DNA from 2 places in the Paucilactobacillus salsurae genome. Region 2 is predicted to be linked to the other one. Evidence: a T-box and tRNA genes for the amino acid it is inferred to sense, from the RefSeq annotation. Region 2 holds a T-box; the other holds one or more tRNA genes.

Region 1 (10,092 bases), on a different contig from region 2:
GCTCCCAAACGTTTTGCCTCATCACCAGCAATTGATAGAACTTCTTTTGCCTTTGGTGAATACGGTAAATAGGTATCCTTGTCAGCATTTTTAAGTGTTCCATAGCCTGTGAATCTTTCGATTTCTTCACGAATGTCATCTTCAGTAATTGAAAATTGACGTAATACTTTATTGGCAATCCCATTTTCTTCAATACTTAAAGCTAGCAACAAATGTTCGGTACCAATGGCTTGATGTTTAAAGTACTTTGCTTGTTCCTGAGCTAATACCAACACATTTTTGGCACTTGGTGTAAATAGGTTATCCATTGGAAATCCCCTCTTTCTCAGCTTTCAAAGCGTAACCGGTTTAACAAGGAAACTAACACATGAGCACGCAATGCGTTTTCTAGTTGGCGATCCTTGATTGCTAGTGTTTTTTTATCAATCATGACGGCCATTAAGTCCGCTTCACGACGCGTAATAACTTCTTCATCATAAAGTGTCTGAATAATAGAAATTGCATCTCGTTGGCTGATTGAATCACCGATAACCTGAATTAATGTATTTAATACATCAACATCATCAAGTAAATTGACTCGCTCGATTCTAATATAACCACCACCACCACGCTTACTTTCCACAACATAACCATTTTGGATCGTAAAGCGCGTCTTGATCACATAATTAATCTGTGATGGCACGACATCAAACAAATCAGCAATTTCTGATCGGCGAATTTCGACTTGTTCTGAATCAGCCAAAATACTCTTTAAATACTGTTCAATAATGTCTGAGATATTCTGACTTTCCATTGCGTGATCTCCATTCTTTGACTAATGTTGACTAATATTATACAAACTCTCATAAATATTGCAAACATTTCACTTCAACCAGTACATCCATCATACAACAAAAGGACCAAACTTTAACAGTTTGATCCTCGATTACTTTGAAAATAGTTTATTCTTTTTCTTTGTTATCAGTGGAGCGGTTTGCAATTAAATCTAATACGTAAGCGATACCGCCAAGAATTGCGGTAAAGGCGGTCATTGCAACAATCATCAAAATAGCACTGTAACTAGCACCGTTGATTAATTTATCAAAACCGTGAATAGCATATGTCATTGGTAACACAGATGCTACGCTTTGATAGAAACCAGATAACATTGCATTTGGAAAGACCTGGCCTGTAATCACAATTTGTAAGAGTGCCAATAACACTGCAAACAAGACGCCGACACGGCCAAACATATGATACAAAATCATACAAATTCCTGTGAACAATGCTGATGTCACAATGGTAAAGAATGCTAATCCTAACCAATTTTGAACAGTGACACCCATCACCCCAACCACGACTAAGGCAATCAACGATTGTACTAATGCTGTCGTGGCGATTGCTGCTAGAGGTTCATCCTTGAGTGCAGCTTGTTTTTTGTTTGGAATAAATAATCCTAACTGTGTGACAACTGCACCGATGAATAGTGCAAATGCTAGTACCAATGGTGCAAAGACGTTCTTCAAGTTTTCATTTGCAGCTACATCTTTTTCACGACTACTTACAGGTGTCGCAAAATGGTTGACGTTGCCAGTTCCGGCATTCACATCCCCAATTTGTTGTGCACCATCAACTAGTTTAGTATTCAATGTTGTCACACCATCAGTCGCAGTAACTAATCCAGCTTGCACTTGATCAGAACCATCAGCTAATTGAGAAGTACCACTCTTAATTTGGCTGGAGCCATCTGAAATTTGACGAGAGCCACTAACTAATTGATTACCACCTGATTTCAATTGACTGCCACCTTGTGTGATTTGATTTGAACCACTAACCAATTGGGCCACACCACCAATTAATGCAGGAGCTGAGTCAGACAATTGCTTGTTACCACTGGCCACTTGGTTAGCACCTGATTGCAACGCTGCTTTGTTGGCTTCTAGTTGCTTACCACCTGAAACAATTTGGCTCTCACCTGTAAACAGTTGTTTGATCCCATCAATTAGCGAAGGTGTTTGATCTGCCAGTTGGGCATTACCATCAGCAACCTGGTTAGCACCGTCACTTAATTTATCAAGATTCGTATCAGCTACCAATTGTAGATGATCTAAGCCATCTTTTAGATCTTGTGTACTGCTGGCAACACTATTTAACTCATTGATTGTATCGTCTGAAAGTAACGGTGTTGTTTCATTCAAAAGATTGGTTGATTCAGTTTGTAAATTCTGCAAATCGTCAATCATTCCTTGTGCAGTATCCTGGTCTAACGTAAAGCCGCTCAATGCATCATTTGCTTGCGTTTTAACTGTTTGCAAGGCATTTGCTTCAGTTACAGCCGTTGACCCTAAGGTTGAAGTTGAGGTCACACTAGCCTGAGCTTTTGTTTTCAAGTCAGCCAAGTTAGGCGTGTCTGCAGGTAACGCATTAACAGCATCCAAAACAGCTTTAGCCTTTGAATTGGCATCAGTCTGTTTACTTTTGACTGCGTCTGAGTTAGGAATAAAATTCAATATTCCTAATTGACCCTTCATTTGTTGTACCTTGCTTAAGAGTGGCAACATACTATTTAGTGTATCTAACCCACTTTGAAGGTTATTCATATCAGTTTGTACCTGCGTCGTATCGGTTTGTGCTTGTTTCATCAATTTAGTCATATCTGAAACACTGGCGATGATCTTATCGTTAGCAGATACACCGGCTTTAATTTGTTGAATACCGGCGTCAAGACCGACATCATCAGGATTCCCATCATCAATACCATAGCGAAAATTGTGAATTCCTTGAGCTAAGCTTTGTGAGCCGGCAGCTAGTGCTGTCGTGCCGTCGCCTAGACTTCCGGTACTTTGATTCATTGTCGTTAACCCACCGAGTACTTTTTGGTTAGCGGCATTCATATCTGAAACACCGTTTGTATACTGATTAACGCCGTCAGCAAGTGATTTTGAACCAGTTGCTAACTGTGAAGTTCCGCTGACAAGTGGCTGAGCCTTTGCTTGTAATTCAGTCAAGCCAGCATTCATTTGCTGATTAGCACTGACCAATGAATCAACACCACTTTTATAAGTGTTTAACCCACTGTCTAACGTCTTAGTACCAGCATCAAAAGTTACCATTTTGGTGGCTAAGACATTTAAATTACGAGCAACCTGCTCATTACCATCTTTTAATTGCAACATTCCTTTATCTAATGTTGTTGTCCCGGTAGCGGCTTGCTTGGTACCATCACCGAGCTTTTTCAGGCCAGATAATAATGTTTCACTGTAAGCTTTTTGTAAATCTGTTTTGACTTTAGCCTGAACAGTATCTGCGACTGTGGTTGTCACCATTGAAGATAAGAAGTTATCACGAGGTGATTTATGAAGCTTAATCAAACTCACTTTGGGATTCTTATCCAATACCGTTCCTGCATTTTTGGAAAAATCTTTTGGCAATTCAATTTCTAAATATGCCTGACCACTAGCTAATTGTTTTTTTGCTGTTTTTTCACTTACAAATTCCCAATTTACTTGATGATCTTTTTTTAATGTTGAAACCACCTGTTTACCAACATTAATTGTTTTTCCATTACTGACTGCAGCTTGGTCCTTATTAACCACTGCTACTGGAACGTTCTTAGTTGCGGATTTTTGCTCATATTGAATAAAATTAAAAATAGCAATTAACAAAACCGCAGGAATTAAGCAAGCAAGCACAACATACGAAATGCGCTTGCTCTTTGCACTCCAGATATTTTGAAGCATTATGATCCTCCATTCTATAAAAATTGAATTTTCATTCAAAAATAGTTAATGTCATGAATTAAAAAATAAGGTTAATGTCATGAACCATTTATCAGATTATGCTAACTTAAGTTGAATGTCAACCCTTGACAATGAACGTTATTAGTTGCTCTTAAATAATAGTTTCTATCATCAACAAAGACTCAGCATTATTATTTCAGGGATTCTAAAACTAAATATTTTCATCTTTGTTTCGAGTTATTTTTTATTTTAACATTCTTCATCTTGAATGATTAATCAAGTCAATGTTTTTCACATTGTTTTTTCACAATCAATCATTAAAAAACATATATAAAAACTAATTTGTTGACACAAATGCAATAACGTTGCATAATGAAAGCGCTTGATTAGTTATTATTTTTTTAATTGAAACTTGTGAAATTACATTTGGAGGTAAAACAATGGCATACAAAACAGTAAATCCATATACGAATGAAGTTGTTAAAGAATATGATGACGCTACAGCTAATGAAATTGAAGCAACATTACAAAATGCGCACAAGTTGTTTAAGCAATGGGAATCTGAAGCACCAGCAACTCGAAAAGATCAGTTGCATGATATTGCTAGATTAATGCGTGAAAATAATGAAGACCTTGCCAAAACCATGGTTACGGACATGGGAAAGCTTTATCGTGAAGCGCTTGGTGAAGTTGAATTGTGTGCAATGATTGCCGATTATTTTGCCGATCACAGTGCAGACCTACTCCAGCCCACTAAATTAGATACAATGGCTACTGGGACTGCTCAGATTAAAAAACATCCATTAGGTGTTTTGATGATGGTTGAACCATGGAATTTCCCTTACTACCAAATCATGCGTGTTTTTGCACCTAACTTTATGGCTGGAAATCCTATGATTTTGAAACATGCTGCCATTACACCTGGTAGTGCTTTAGCATTCGAAAAAATCGTTAAGTTATCAAGTGCACCTGATGCTAGTTTAACCAACTTATTCCTAAATTATGATCAAGTATCAGATGTGATTGCTGACAAACGTGTCCAAGGTGTTGCTTTGACTGGTTCCGAACGCGGTGGTAAGAGCGTTGCTAAGGAAGCCGGTGCTAATCTTAAAAAGAGCACAATGGAACTTGGTGGAACAGATGCATTTGTCGTTTTAGATGATGCTGATATTGATGCTGTTACCGAAATTGCCTGGCGTGCGCGTCTTTACAATGCAGGTCAAGTATGTACTTCGTCAAAACGTTTCATTGTGTCCGCTAATTTATATGACGAATTTTTGGCAAAATTAAAAGAAAATTTTGCCAATGTTAAACCTGGTGACCCAATGGCCAATGAAACAACCCTTGCCCCAATGAACTCTCAAAAGGCAAAGGACAAACTGCAAAAACAAGTTGATGAAGCTATCGCCAACGGTGCCAACTTATACTATGGCAATGAACCAATCGACTTACCAGGTCAATTTTTCCAGCCAACTATTTTAACCGACGTGAAGCCTGATAATCCTGCATATTCAAAAGAAATGTTTGGACCAGTTGCACAAGTTTACAAGGTTAATAGTGATCAAGAAGCAATTGATTTAGCTAATGATTCCGATCTTGGCCTTGGTGGAATCGTCTTTTCTAAGGACGTGCAACGGGGTGAAGATGTTGCGAGTCAAATTGAAACCGGAATGGTATTTGTAAATAACTTTATGGTTACTCTTCCAGAACTACCATTTGGTGGTATTAAAACTTCAGGTTACGGTCGCGAAATGAGTGCCTTAGGTCTGAATGCCTTTGTTAATGAACAGTTAATTGTGACAACAGATAAACCAAATATGGATAATTTAGCCGGTGGCCTGGTTGCCACTGACCCTGAATAGACAAAAAAGGCTGCCTTTAAGGCAGTCTTTTTTTGACATCAACAACTATCGGGAATACACGATTCGAACGTGCGACCTCAGCGTCCCGAACGCTGTGCTCTACCAAGCTGAGCTAATTCCCGAAAATAAAAAATGCACCCAGTAGGAGTCGAACCTACAACCTTCTGATTCGTAGTCAGACACTCTATCCAGTTGCGCTATGGGTGCATAATAAAAGCGGAAGACGGGATTCGAACCCGCGACCCCCACCATGGCAAGGTGATGTTCTACCACTGAACTACTTCCGCAATTAAACTATTCGGTTATGCCAAGTAATTACCTGACTTAATAATGATAATGTACTATAAATTACCTGTCAATAGTTTTCATACTAAAAAGCCTAACTAATGCTAAGTTAACATTAATTAGGCTTCTTTTTAATGAGCATATTTGGCATTCATTCTCGTCTCAAAACTTTGCATGATGAACGATAATATTTGCGTTAAGACCAAGTAGATAACACCAGCTACCAGCAGCGGCGGTACGAAATCATACAAGGTACCTCCTACTCCAAGTGCCTGAGCAGTAACCTCTTGCACTCCAATATAGAATAGTACGGAGGATTCCTTAATCAGGGTAATGAATTCGTTTCCTAACGCTGGTAAAATATTACGCACAGCTTGCGGTAGAATAATCGAAAACATAGCCTGACGACGACTTAACCCAAGGGATAGACCAGCTTCTGTTTGACCATCGGCAATCGAAATAATTCCGGATCTAAAGATTTCTGCTGTATACGCTCCTGAATTAATTCCCAAGGCTAACGCACCTGGAATCGTACGATCCAGCCCAGACCCTAATAGCTGAATTTGAGGAATTGGTAATACCTTAGATAACGTATAATAAATCAGCATAACTTGGATCATCGACGGTGTACCACGGACAATAGCAATGTAGAGACGTGCAATCCATTGAAAAAGGGAAACCTTTGACAATCGCAACATCACAATTAATAGTCCCAGCACAATTCCTAAAAACACACCGATAATCGAAATAATAATCGTTAATGCCGTACCATCAAGAAATAGTGGGTAGTATTTTCCTAAAAAATCAAACATCTAACAACCTCTTTTATTTTGCAGTACCATATTTAACTTGAATATTTTCTGCTTTGTTGAGCAACTTATCCATCTCTCCACTCTTTTGTAGCTTTTCAATTGTCTTATTAACTTTCTTCATCAACTTCTTATCACCTTTACGTCCAGCAACGTTAATGTAACTTTGTGATTTAGGTGTATTTAACTTAACTTTAGCAATGGCGTACTTATCTGGATAGGTTTTGAGGTAGTTATCTGCAATTTCACTTTCAACTACCACGCCATCCAATTTCCCTGCTTGCAATTCGGTGGTGAGACTAGTTACCATTCCTTCAGTAACAATATTACCTTTCGTTTGCTTTTTGGCAATTTGTTCTTGAGTTGAAGATTGTTGCGCACCAATTTGCATCCCCTTGGTGGAAGCAATCGTGTTATATTTGTTAGCATCCGATTTCTTAACTAACAGATAATTCTTAACAGTGTAATAGCTCTTTGAAAATGATACTTGTTTCTTTCGTTCTGGCGTAGATGTCATTCCAGAAAGAATCAGATCTACTTTGTTACCTTTTAAATCAGATATAAGTGATGAGAATTCTGTGTTTTCAATTTTCAATTTAACACCCATCTCATCGGCAATTTTTTGCGCGATCAGCATATCATACCCAGTAATTTGTTTTTTACCATCTTTGACAATTGGAAATTCAAATGGTGCATAATCAGCACTTGTACCAACAACTAAGGTCTTTTTATCTTGAATCTTCTTAACACTATTGTCGGCACTCTTGTTGCCACATCCTGCTAATCCAATGGAAAGGACCATCACTAATCCTAGAGCGACTAACCAACTTTTCTTAATTATTTTTTCCATGCGATTTCCTCCGTTATATATGCATTTAAATTCAATAAATATCACAAAATATGCAAATTAATCACAATATTCATTTTATTAGTGTATATTTTTGCATTTATTTTATGTTGAATACATCTTAAATGATATTTAAACAAAAATCAACAAAAAAATGAATCTTTTTGCATAAAAATTCTAAAACACGGTTAAATTAGGGTATTTATTGAATATTTTCTTAATGAAAGTAATAAAAAAGCTTGTGAACGATAAGTTCACAAGCTTTTTTCAGTGCCGACTAGAGGATTCGAACCTCCGACCCCCTGTTTACAAGACAGATGCTCTGCCAACTGAGCTAAGTCGGCATTAATTATGCGGATGAAGGGATTCGAACCCCCACATCACAAGGATACTAGAACCTAAATCTAGCGCGTCTGCCAGTTCCGCCACATCCGCAAATATAATGTCTATTTATTTCTATTCTCCATATTAATATGGAATGGAGGATACAGGGCTCGAACCTGTGACCCTCTGCTTGTAAGGCAGACGCTCTCCCAACTGAGCTAATCCTCCAAATGACAATTAATAACCTTTAAAACAACTATTTAACTTTATCATCAGGTTTTTTAATTGTCAACAATCAATTGGTGCTATATCAAGCGTTTTTAATGAATTGATAATTCACTGAGTCGCTCATCAACTGCTGCTAAAACCGCATCAGCTGCACTGGCATCTTCGACGAAATTAAATTCATCCCCATTGATCGTCATTTTAGGGCTTTGATCATACGCATCATACCAATCCATGTACCTTTGATTTAAATTATGATAATACTCATACAAGCTAGGATCATTTTCAATTTGTTCAAATGAGCGACCACGTTTTTTGATTCTTTCTAACATTGTCTCAAATGACACTTGAATATGAATCAACAAGTCTGGTGCTTTTTGATGTGGTTCATTGGGTAATTCTTCCATCATATTTTTCAAAAGAGAATCATAAATGGATACTTCTGTATCAGTCGCGCGGCCTAAGTCAGCATTTAAATGAAATAATAAAGAATCCTCAAAAATGGACCGATCAAGGACATCTGTATCATTAGCAAATGATTGTTTTATTTCATCCAATCGTTTGTTTAAAAAGTAAATTTGCAATAGAAAAGCATATTTCTTGGGATCTTGATAAAACAATGGCAAAATTTCGTTGTCATCGACTGACTCATAAAATGCTTTACTGCCCAAATGGTCAGCTAATAATTTGGTAAAACTGGTTTTTCCAGCGCCAATCGTTCCTGATAAAACAATCATTTGATTTCCCCCACTACTTGAGTTAACTTTGAACGTCCAAAAAATATTGTACCATCTGGAAGCTCTGAAATAAATTACTGATGTATTACAAAATAAAAATGATAGTTGTGTGGCTGGCAACTACCATTTTCATTCTTGTTTTAGTTTTTTTGCTCGTAGCTTTCTCCGCGGGTTCTTGGTGTTAGATCCACATCCTCCAGTGCAATAACGTGTGTTTTATACCTGATTTTGTAGTATAAAAATAAAATTACAAACAAAGGAATACTCATATAAGTAATTCCAATTGCTTGCCAATCCATTTTCGCAAATGCACCAAGATCTTGTCCCACAATAACAAGTATACATAAGAACAAAGCAAATAGTGGGCCAAATGGAAACAGCGCGGCCTTATAATGCAGTTCCGAAAGAGAATGTCCTTGTCTAATGAATGCTTTTCTAAATCGATAATGAGAAATAGCAATTCCGAGCCAAGCAATAAAGCCAGTCAATCCGCTAGCTGCAATCAAAAATTGATAAATTTGTGGTCCGAAGATACCCGTTAAAAATGTAAATGCACCGATAATAGTTGTTCCAATTAAAGCAAAAAAGGGAATTCCTCGAACATTGGTAATACCAAATATTTTAGGCGCGTAACCTTCCAGTGAAAGTGAATAAAGCATTCTTGTTGATGCATACATCCCCGAATTTGCAGCTGAAATGACAGACGTTAAAATAACAGCATTCATCACACTAGCAGCAGCAGCCAAACCTGCTCTTTTAAATACTAATGTGAACGGACTAATAGCAATGTCTGTTGCTGATGATCCAAGTAAATATTTACTTGTATAAGGTAATACACAAGCAATGACAAAAATTGCTAGGATATAAAATAATAAAATTCGCCAGAATGTTGAGTGAATAGCTTTAGGAATGCTCTTTTCCGGCGTTTCTGATTCTCCAGCTGTGATACCAATCAACTCAGTTCCTTGAAAAGAAAATCCAGCAACTACAAAAACACTTAAAATTGGTGGAATTCCACCAACAAATGGAGCTGACTTTAAAGTCAGATTATGGAAGCCAATGGCTGATCCGCCTAAAATTCCAACGATTGTTAGTAAACCAACAGCTAAAAAGATAATAACAGTTACAACTTTAATAATTGCCATCCAGTATTCAGCTTCCCCAAACGTACTAACAGACAGAGCGTTAATTGCAAAAACAAACAACATGGCAATCGCGCTAAATATCCATCCCGGAATATGTGGTAACCAAAAATTCATCACAATACCAGCAGTTGTTACGTCA
Region 2 (10,092 bases):
AGTCATCAGCATCAGTGTCGGGCCAACCCATGGTTGAAAATGGCCACAAGGCACTTGAGAACCAAGTATCAAGCACGTCAGATTCTTGGGTCCAGTTTTCGGGATCCTTAGGCGCTTCCATGCCAACATAGACTTCACCAGTGTTCTTATGATACCAAGCTGGGATTTGATGACCCCACCAAAGTTGTCGTGAAATAACCCAGTCATGAATGTTTTCCATCCATTGCGTAAAGGTATTTTCAAAACGTGGTGGAACAAAGTCAACGCGATCATCAGTATCTTGTTTAGCCAAAGCAGCTTTAGCTAGTGGTTCCATCTTAACGAACCATTGTGTTGATAAACGGGCTTCAACTTGAACTCCGGTCCGTTCTGAATGACCAACAGAGTGAACAATTGGTTCTTCACTAATCAAATAACCTTGTTCGTCGAGGTCTTTAACCATCGCTTTACGCGCTTCAAAACGATCCATGCCGTTATATTTACCGGCATTTTCGTTCATCGAAGCATCTTCATTCATGGTGTTAATGCGTGGTAAGTCATGCCGATTACCCACTTGAAAGTCATTAGGGTCATGCGCTGGGGTAATCTTCACCATTCCAGTTCCAAAGTCTGGGGTAACGTATTCGTCAGTGATGATTTCGACTTCCCGATCAACGAGTGGTACGAGTACTTTTTTACCAACTAAGTCTTTATAACGCTTGTCACTTGGATGAACGGCAATTGCCACATCACCAAACATGGTTTCTGGTCGAGTTGTGGCGATTTCAATATAGTCCTTGCCATCAAATGTTGTCCCATCTGTAAATGGATACTTAACGTGGTAGAAGGCCCCTTTGTCGTCTTCATGGATAACTTCGATGTCAGACAACGCTGTTCTTGCTTGTGGATCCCAGTTAATTATGTATTCACCACGATAAATGAGTCCTTTATTATACAGGTCCACAAACACTTTGCGTACAGCCTTACTCAAGCCTTCGTCTAGGGTAAACCGTTCGCGATCATAGTCGAGAGATAAGCCTAATTTAGCCCATTGTTGATGAATAATATCAGCGTATTCGTCTTTCCATTCCCAAACTTGGTCCACAAACTTCTCACGACCTAAATCATAGCGGGAAATGCCTTGGTCACGCAGACGCGCTTCCACTTTAGCTTGGGTGGCAATACCGGCGTGGTCCATGCCGGGTAACCATAATGTGTCAAAGCCTTGCATTCTTTTTTGGCGAATAATCATATCTTGCAAGGTGGTATCCCATGCATGGCCTAAATGTAGTTTTCCAGTAACATTTGGTGGTGGGATAACGATGGAATATGGATGTGCTTTTTTGTCGCCACTTGGTTTAAATTCACCATCATCAAGCCAAGTTTGATAACGACCACTTTCAACTGCTTGAGGATCGTATTTGGTCGACATGTCAATTTCTTTTGTCATTATGGTTCTCCTTTCAATTTGCGTTATGAGAATAAAAAAAATCGTCCTATTGAAAAATAGGACGATTGCTCGCGGTACCACCTAAATTGAGCCAGATTGGCTCCACTTAAATCATTGGTAACGGAATGTCTCCGGATTTTTCTACTAAAGTTCAAAAAATCTGCTCGCAAGCTACTTTCATTAACCTGATGCGAAAGATCTTTCAGTTAAACGATCTTTTTTCTAAACACGTCAGATTAATTACTCTCTTGTTCAACGCTTATTGGTCTAAATAATAGTCAATCACGACCAGTTAGTCAAGGCTTCCTGTCAATTTTTTCAATTTATTGATAGCCGCCAAATAGTTAGGTTCGTGAACTTGTTCTTCGACGATTTGACGATAAATAATTTCGCCGTTCTCGTCGACAATGTACACACTACGAGCTAACAAGCCGGTTTGCGGAATTAATAATTTCATCTCATAGCCAAATGATTCTTCTTTATCAGACATCATTTCCATTTGTTCAACCCCTTCAGCCGCACACCAAGCAGCTTGTTCAGCGGGTGTGTTGGTTGAAACAGTAATGAATCGAACATCTTTAAATTGATCCATGGTTTTGTTAAATTTGCGAGTTTGTAAACTGCAAATGCGGGTATTAATGTCTGGTACCACACTAATGACTAATGGTTTACCAATTAATTCTCTAGTTTTAACACGTTGATCCTGCGCATTAAACACCTTAAAGTGCGGTAATTGTTCGCCAACCTCAGGTGGGTTGCCAACCAATTGTTCAACTTCTCCATCTCTTGTAACTTCCACGATGTTCGACTCCTTTCGCTAACCAAAGCGCTTTGAATTGTATTTAAATTACAACACTTAGTTTGTGAATGCAAGTTAAATATTAGGGGTTTGTGCGAGGTGTCGAATCTATGATTTTTGCTTAGGACTGTTCCGAAAGCCAGGTTCCTGCGCTTAACCCAAATAAAGGCATAGTCACAAACCCTGTGACTATGCCTTTATTTACGTTAATGCTCAGAACCTAAGCGGCTTTCTCCACACACTATAGTAACTCTGCAAAAACGTCTTCCTGGGTATTCAAAAATTCTTCTCCAGCTCTAATTTCAGTAATTTCAACACCATCCAAAGCACGTTGCATTAAGTCTTCGATATCTAACCGCGCTTCATATAATCTGGTTCTTTCTAAGTTTGGTTTGGTCTTCGGACTTGGTGGGGCAAAAATGGTACAACAGTCTTCAAATGGCAGGATTGATAGTTCATACGTATCAATATCTTTAGCAATTTTGATGATTTCGGTTTTATCTAATGACACAACCGGGCGCAAAATTGGTAACGTTGTGACGTCATTAATGGCGACCATACTTTCCATCGTTTGTGAGGCCACTTGACCTAATGATTCGCCATTAAAAATGGCCAGACCATGGCGTTTGATTGCTAATGCTGCCGTTAAACGCAACATCATGCGGCGTTGCACCGTCATCAAATAACCTTCGGGCACCTTTTCTTTAACGGTCTCTTGAATCTCGGTAAATGGTACTTGTAAGAAACGAATGCTGCCACTGAATTGCGCCAATTTACCAGTTAATTCCTTAGCCTTCGCTAAGGCTTGTTGGCTGGTGTATGGTGGACTGAAGAAATGCACCATTTCCATGGAAACACCACGTTTCATCCCCAGATATCCAGCAACTGGTGAATCAATACCACCAGATAACATCAACATTCCTTTACCAGCAGTGCCAACAGGTAAGCCCCCGGCCCCGTCAATGGTTTCGCTTGATAAGAAAATGCCGTTGCTACGGATTTCAACACGAATCACCAATTGGGGATTGTGAACGTCAACACTGAGATCATCAAATTCATCTAAGAGATAACCACCTAACTCTGTGTTCATTTGGTTGGTATCCATTGGATAATTGTGATCCGAACGACGCGTGTTAATTTTAAAAGTCATATTGGGCTGTAATTGTTCAGCCACCATTTGCTTAGCAGCCGCTTTAACAGCGTTAAATGTACGCTCAACTTGGATCGATGGTGAAAAGTTTTGAATACCAAACACCATTTTCAGGCGTTTCATCACGTCATCACTATTGGCCCCGTTTAAACTCACGTGGAGGCGATCACGATTGGCAGCCACTTTGACTTCTGGAAAGCTGTGAAGTGCTTTGCGGACGTTGGAGCCGAGCCGATCGATAAAACTCTTGCGGTTGTGGCCCTTGGTAGATAATTCACCGTAGCGCACCATAATTTCACTATATTGCATGTTATTGGCCTCCCTTCTTTAGGCGGTAATTTTTTTAAATTCTTGGTATAACTGATCAAACACTTGGTTGAATTGTTTAGCTTCAGCCAGTGTATTTTTATCGGATAAGCTAATTCGGACTGCACTGGTTGACACATTTTCTGGCACGTTCATGGCAGTTAAAGTGCTCGAAGCCAGGTGCTTTTTAGATGAGCAGGCACTAGTTGTCGAAATATAAATATCATGTTCTTCAAAGGCGTGGACAATCGTTTCACCACGCACACCAACAATGGCAAAGCATAAGATATGAGGCGCAAAGCCATCAGTGTCTTGCGAGAATACTTGAACGTTGTCAAAGTCCTTAACATGATTGTAAATGGCTTCTTTAATCTGACGTTCGCGCTTCACGTTAGCTTGCTCGTTGTCTAATAACAACCGCAACGCCTTAGCCATCGCCGCAATTGCTGGCAGATTTTCAGTTCCACTCCGAAGGTTACGTTCTTGACCACCACCTGTTAACAATGGCGCCAATTTACGCCCTTGCTTGGCATACATAAAGCCGATGCCGCGGGGTGCATGAAATTTATGACCCGAGAAAGTCACAAAATCTACGCGATCATTAAAGATCAACGATTGAATGCCTTTGCCAATGCCTTGCACGGCATCAATGTGGTAATGAATCTTTGGATAGTCTTTCAAGACATCTGCCACTTCTTGTAGTGGTTGAATCGTCCCAATTTCATTATTCACTGCCATGACAGACACTAAAATCGTATCCGGTCTGATGGCTGCTTTTAAAGCATCAATTGAAATTCGGCCTTCGTCATCCACTGGTAAATAAGTGATGTCATAACCTAACTGGGCTAATTGTTCCATTGAATTATGAATTGCTGGATGCTCAACGGCTGTGGTAATAAGATGTTTGCCAAAGGCCCGCTTTTCGATCGCAGTTCCCTTTGTAACCCAGTTGTCGCCTTCCGTGCCGCCACTGGTAAATAAAATCTCACTTTGATTCACGCCTAAGAGTGTCGCGATTTGTTTGCGAGATTGTTCCAGTAAATTCCAGGCCGCTTCACCAAAATTGTGCAAACTAGAGGGGTTGCCCCAAATTTGCTGGCTGACTTTTTGGTAGGTATCTAATACTTCTGGTAGCGCTTGTGTCGTAGCACTATTGTCAAAATAAATCATATTTGTCCTTCTTTTCGTAGCAGGCGCCTACAGATGAGTACGCCAACCTGCAAGATTATGTTTTTAATGGGGATAGAACCATTAAAAACTAGTTCGACTCGATTAAACAGCGCTCCCATTATAGCAGATTCCTATCTATTTAAAAACAAAAAAAGCGTGACCGTAGTCACACTTTTTATCGGGTTGCATAGTAGCTATCTTCTAGACGCTTATAAGAACCTGGTTCAACTTTGTCTAAAACAGTGGCAATCGTTTCTAAACTACCTGAATAATTGAAATCGTGATTGAATAATTCTTGCGCTTTTTTCGCTGCACTATCAACTTGTTCGTTGTCATCACGGTAGCGGTTGGCATATTGGAGCAACCGTTCGGCTAATTGCGAGCTATCTCTTAAATCAGCTGTTTTTTCTTGGAGGGTTTCCAAATCAGCTTGGACAATTAATAATTGCTTTGTAATTTCTTCCAAATTAATCTTAATGCGATTAATATCATGATCCAGCTTTTTAATCTCATCGCTGACCACAAAGAAATAATCCATGTATGACTTTGGAATACCAGGTAAATTCAAACTTTCAACCTGGCGTTTGATGTTACGCATTTCGTTAGCAAAACGCTTCAACGTTTCTTTAGCGCGCACTTCATCATTATGCAAATCCGCCACGCTATCATTGATCTCGGTTTGTTGTTTTTCAATCTGGGTCAATGATTCTTTGGAATCTTGTAAATGGGCCAACACTTGGCTATCAATCGCCGTATGATTATGTGTGGCAGTGACATCAGTCTGATAAATGTGTTCAATTTGCTTGATTTGTTCAGTCAAACCACGGGCTGTTTCCAGTTCACCATGATCCAGTGTGTAGTTTTGGCTGAGTCGGTCAAGTTCAATCAATAGTTCATGATTTTGGTTTTGCGCATGCACAATAAACTTAGAAATCTCATCAACTAAGCTTGCCACTTGAGGACGGGCATCGATTTCTTTTTGCATGACATCATATAAATGGTCAATTTGGCGTTCAATATTTGCTTGCGCTTTTTGAACTGTTTCAATTTCTAGCTCAGCGAGTTTGGTCAACGTTTCAGTGCGTTGCTTATCAATGTTAGCGATTTGAGTGGGAATATCAGCATCGGCAAATTGATAATCTTCGCTATTCAGTTGTTGATAACCGCTTTGTAGTTCTTGTAATTGTTCTGGATATTGGACGTCCAAGACTTCATACAATTTTGGTACGGTGTTAATCACTTGTTCCAAATGGGTGGTATTTTTCTCAAGTTCTACTAACACAGTTTGGGCTGTGACGTGGTCGCCTTGAGATGTCAGCGTGCTAAATTTATCAAATTCATCTTCCAGTTTGGACAATGAGTCTTCCAACTGGTCAATACTCGGGCCAAACTTGAAGTTTTCGGATAGTAACTTTTTTCGTAATCCTTGGTACTTCTTTTCCAGTTTTAAAACGGCCTGGCGATGTTGATCGTCAATTTTTTGCAGTTCACTTAACGACTCACGGGTATGGTTAACAATGCGGTTAGCGTCATTAACTAAACTTTCAAGTTTTTGCAAGTCTTGACGGACCTTAACAAAGTTAATGCCCCGGGCTTCCAACCGAATTTCATCAGCAAGTTGGTCAATGGCTTTGAACAGATTATCATCAACTTGTGCGTAATCAGCTTGCAGCTGTTTAAACTCGTCTAATGATTCACCGGTCAAGCTCATTTTGGCTCCATCAGCAAGCTTTTGTTCAACATGCATCCCCACCAGCTTTTGCTTCAAGGCCTGCAAATCGTTTACTTTATTGATGGTCGAGTGTTGAAAGAAGTACAACCCCACCGCAATTACGATTGCTATTACAATTATCCCAATTAACACGTGCAACATGAATCTATCCCACCCTCAATGACTAACGTCAATTACTTTTCATTGCTTTTTGATTAAAATACTATTAAAATCAATCTTATTTAAAATTATAACATAGTAAATATTGGTCAACACCAGATTTAATTAAGTCTTAACCAATTCAAAGGAGATTTTTCACATGGCAGACACCTCACTACTCAATCAGCAACTTGACGCCCTACTTTTTGAAGAACCAAATCGCGTGGCAAACCTATCTAACGCCTCCGCCTTATTGATGCAAAGCGTTGATGATATTAACTGGGCCGGCTTTTACCTATATAATGATGAAACCGATCAATTAGACCTTGGTCCATTTCAAGGAAAAGTCGCCTGCATGCATATCAAAAATGGTGAAGGTGTTTGTGGCACGGCTTTAAAAGCAAACAAAGTTACCCGCGTGGATAACGTCCATGAATTTCCTGGTCACATTGCTTGTGACAGTGATTCAAATGCTGAAATTGTCGTTCCAATTTACAATGATAAAAATCAACCTTACGGTGTCCTTGATATTGATTCTACTTCATTAAATCGCTTTGATGAAAGTCATGAACAAGAATTTCAAGGCTTTGTTGATATTTTGAAACAACATATTGACTTGTAGACCCTAATCGCGATATACTAGCGGTTGTGTAAAATAATGCAGCAGTGAGTGGTAAGCTCGTCAACAGATTGATGCCTGAATGGTTCAACAAGTAACCGCGGCTGCGTAGGTGAACGTTGCAGACCGATCTGCACGAATACCGAGCTCACATCGGATTATTTTACTCCAAAACTATTTTATTGGAGGACTTTCATATGTCTCGTTATACAGGACCAAGCTGGCGCATTTCACGTCGTCTTGGCGTTTCACTTTCAGGAACTGGTAAAGAATTAGCTCGTCGCCCTTACGCCCCTGGTGATCATGGTCGTGACCGTCGTAGCAAACTCTCAGAATACGGTACACAATTACGTGAAAAGCAAAAGCTACGTATGATGTATGGTATGACAGAACGTCAATTTGCTAACTTGTTCGTTCGTGCCGGCAAGATTAAAGATGGTACCCACGGTGCTAACTTTATGGCTTTACTCGAACGTCGTCTTGACAACGTTGTTTACCGTTTAGGTTTAGCAACGACTCGTCGTCAAGCACGTCAACTTGTTAACCACGGTCACATCACCGTTGATGGCAAGCGCGTTGATATTCCTTCATACGAAGTTACAGTAGGACAAGTCATCAGTGTTCGCGAAAAATCAAAGAACCTTGTGATTATCCAAGCTGCTGTTGAAGCAGTTGTTGGTCGTCCTTCATACGTTGAATTCGATGCTGACAAGCTTGAAGGTAAGTTAACTCGTATTCCAGAACGTGAAGACATGGATGCAGACATTGACGAATCATTAATCGTTGAATACTACAACCAATTAATCTAATTTCGAAACTAAAAAAGCTGACTGCGGTCAGCTTTTTTTATTGCAATTGATTCCACTTTTGATAAATGGGTAACAGGTCAATCACTGTTTGTTGAATCACATCATTTTGTTGATCATCACTAAAGAAACTGTCTCCTGCTAGCCACACACGCCCAATCAAAAATTCGCTGGTGCGTTTTGTTTGGTAGTTTTCCACTAATTGTTGCCGGTGATCGGCAGTATTAGTCACCACTCGTTTGTCAGTGTGATTAGGTGACAACACATATTCAGCCGGTAACTGGGCCACCAACGGCTGAGATGTCATCAATGGTTGCACCAACTGCGGCAAAGCTTTACTTTGTTCCAGCAACGACAACCAAATAAAGAACCGATCATCCCAAAAGCCAATTTCAAAATGGGGATCTTTTTTATACCCGCGCTTATTCGGTCCAAACGCAATCCATGTATTCACCGGTGGATTGACACTCCGCCGAGCGTGTTTGGCAATGTGGGGATAAACGGTTAGGTCGTGTTGCTCAAATACCAGCTGCAACAATCCATCAACGGCTACAAACTTAGGATTCAGTTCAGCACGAATTTTGGCCATTCGACCGGTCAACGTCTGGTCTTTAAAAATATCAAAATCACTTTGAGTAAACATTAAAGCCCTTCTTTTATCATCAGATTATATTCATGGTATAATATTTAGTACTACATTGAAAGGAAACTAACTATGTCTGAAGAGCAAAATCAAATGGATCAACACATGCAAAGTGCCATGTATGGCACCCCTGAAGTCAATCCAGATGAACAACGTAAATACCTAGGGACTTTTCGTGAACGAGTTAGTTTAACCATCACGGTGGGTCAGCTCAAAAGCCAAGACTGGCAAGCGGCCTTTAAACAAGAAATTACCACTAACCCCAATTACATTGCGATTTTTAATGGCAATATTGGAAGTTCGTTGATTAAACCGTATATGCATCTTGCCACCACGCAGGGTGTTAATTTCACACTTAAAACGGATCCCAAATATCGTGTTTCTGATGATAATTTTGGTGTCGTGGTCACGGCTAAAACGGCCATTCACGTTTCACCAGTTGATGTCGCTAAAAAGTATCCGGCACCGATTGCCGATACAACAACCACACCCAAAAAATCCTTTTGGCAAAAATTGTTTAAGTAATTTCGTCACGATTGGAGATTATCATGCAACAACCCTTAGCTTATAGAATGCGTCCGACCACGCTAGATGAAGTTGTCGGTCAACAGCACCTGGTTGGGCCTGGCAAAATTATAAATCGCATGGTGTCAGCCAAGATGCTGTCATCGATGATTTTATATGGCCCCCCTGGCACTGGTAAAACGAGTATCGCTAGTGCGATTGCCGGTTCAACCAAGTATGCTTTTCGCATGCTGAATGCCGCCACCGATTCCAAAAAAGATTTACAAATCGTCGCCGAAGAAGCCAAGATGAGTGGTACCGTCATTTTGCTACTCGATGAAATTCATCGGCTCGATAAAACGAAACAAGACTTTTTATTACCCCATTTGGAAAGTGGCCGCATCATTTTAATCGGTGCCACTACTGAAAATCCATATATTTCAATTAACCCAGCCATTCGCAGTCGGACGCAAATCTTTGAAGTCAAACCACTGACTGAAGATGATATGAAAGTGGCTGTCAACCGAGCCCTGACTGATAAAGAAAAAGGTCTCGGCGACATGTCAATTGATTTGAAAGACAATGCCCTCTTACAACTCGTGCGGGCTACTAATGGCGATTTACGTAGCGCCTTAAACGGGCTTGAATTAGCTGCCAAATCTACCCCACCTTCTAAAAACGGTAAAATTGAACTGACGTTGCCGATCATTGAAGAAAGTATTCAACATAAAGCATTGTCTGCAGATAAAGATGGTGACGCCCATTATGACGTTATTTCTGCCTTTCAAAAATCGAT

The links. A T-box is a leader RNA that pairs with one kind of tRNA and senses whether it is charged. The one in region 2 lies ahead of ACYVQZ_RS05280 (valine--tRNA ligase), so its partner is inferred to be a tRNA-Val.
Region 1: it encodes a tRNA-Val, which carries the amino acid that the T-box ahead of ACYVQZ_RS05280 (valine--tRNA ligase) is inferred to sense. The anticodon was not compared.

Annotation. Positions count from the first base shown of each region.
Region 1 covers NZ_BAAHWX010000002.1:261,631-271,722, reverse strand. Annotated here, with positions in the region: gene ACYVQZ_RS03315 (ATP-dependent Clp protease ATP-binding subunit) at 1-308, opposite strand, end outside; gene ACYVQZ_RS03310 (CtsR family transcriptional regulator) at 326-793, opposite strand; gene ACYVQZ_RS03305 (YhgE/Pip family protein) at 942-3,719, opposite strand; gene ACYVQZ_RS03300 (NAD-dependent succinate-semialdehyde dehydrogenase) at 4,160-5,581, shown strand; tRNA gene ACYVQZ_RS03295 (tRNA-Pro) at 5,630-5,703, opposite strand; tRNA gene ACYVQZ_RS03290 (tRNA-Arg) at 5,715-5,788, opposite strand; tRNA gene ACYVQZ_RS03285 (tRNA-Gly) at 5,797-5,868, opposite strand; gene ACYVQZ_RS03280 (amino acid ABC transporter permease) at 5,998-6,678, opposite strand; gene ACYVQZ_RS03275 (transporter substrate-binding domain-containing protein) at 6,692-7,525, opposite strand; tRNA gene ACYVQZ_RS03270 (tRNA-Thr) at 7,794-7,866, opposite strand; tRNA gene ACYVQZ_RS03265 (tRNA-Leu) at 7,875-7,957, opposite strand; tRNA gene ACYVQZ_RS03260 (tRNA-Val) at 8,002-8,074, opposite strand; gene ACYVQZ_RS03255 (deoxynucleoside kinase) at 8,167-8,808, opposite strand; gene ACYVQZ_RS03250 (amino acid permease) at 8,949-10,092, opposite strand, start outside.
Region 2 covers NZ_BAAHWX010000004.1:64,081-74,172, forward strand. Annotated here, with positions in the region: gene ACYVQZ_RS05280 (valine--tRNA ligase) at 1-1,429, opposite strand, end outside; T-box leader at 1,484-1,694, opposite strand; gene tpx (thiol peroxidase) at 1,722-2,228, opposite strand; gene thiI (tRNA uracil 4-sulfurtransferase ThiI) at 2,470-3,687, opposite strand; gene ACYVQZ_RS05295 (cysteine desulfurase family protein) at 3,706-4,854, opposite strand; gene ezrA (septation ring formation regulator EzrA) at 5,030-6,727, opposite strand; gene ACYVQZ_RS05305 (GAF domain-containing protein) at 6,885-7,346, shown strand; gene rpsD (30S ribosomal protein S4) at 7,541-8,152, shown strand; gene ACYVQZ_RS05315 (DUF1054 family protein) at 8,190-8,792, opposite strand; gene ACYVQZ_RS05320 (YueI family protein) at 8,865-9,317, shown strand; gene ACYVQZ_RS05325 (replication-associated recombination protein A) at 9,341-10,092, shown strand, end outside.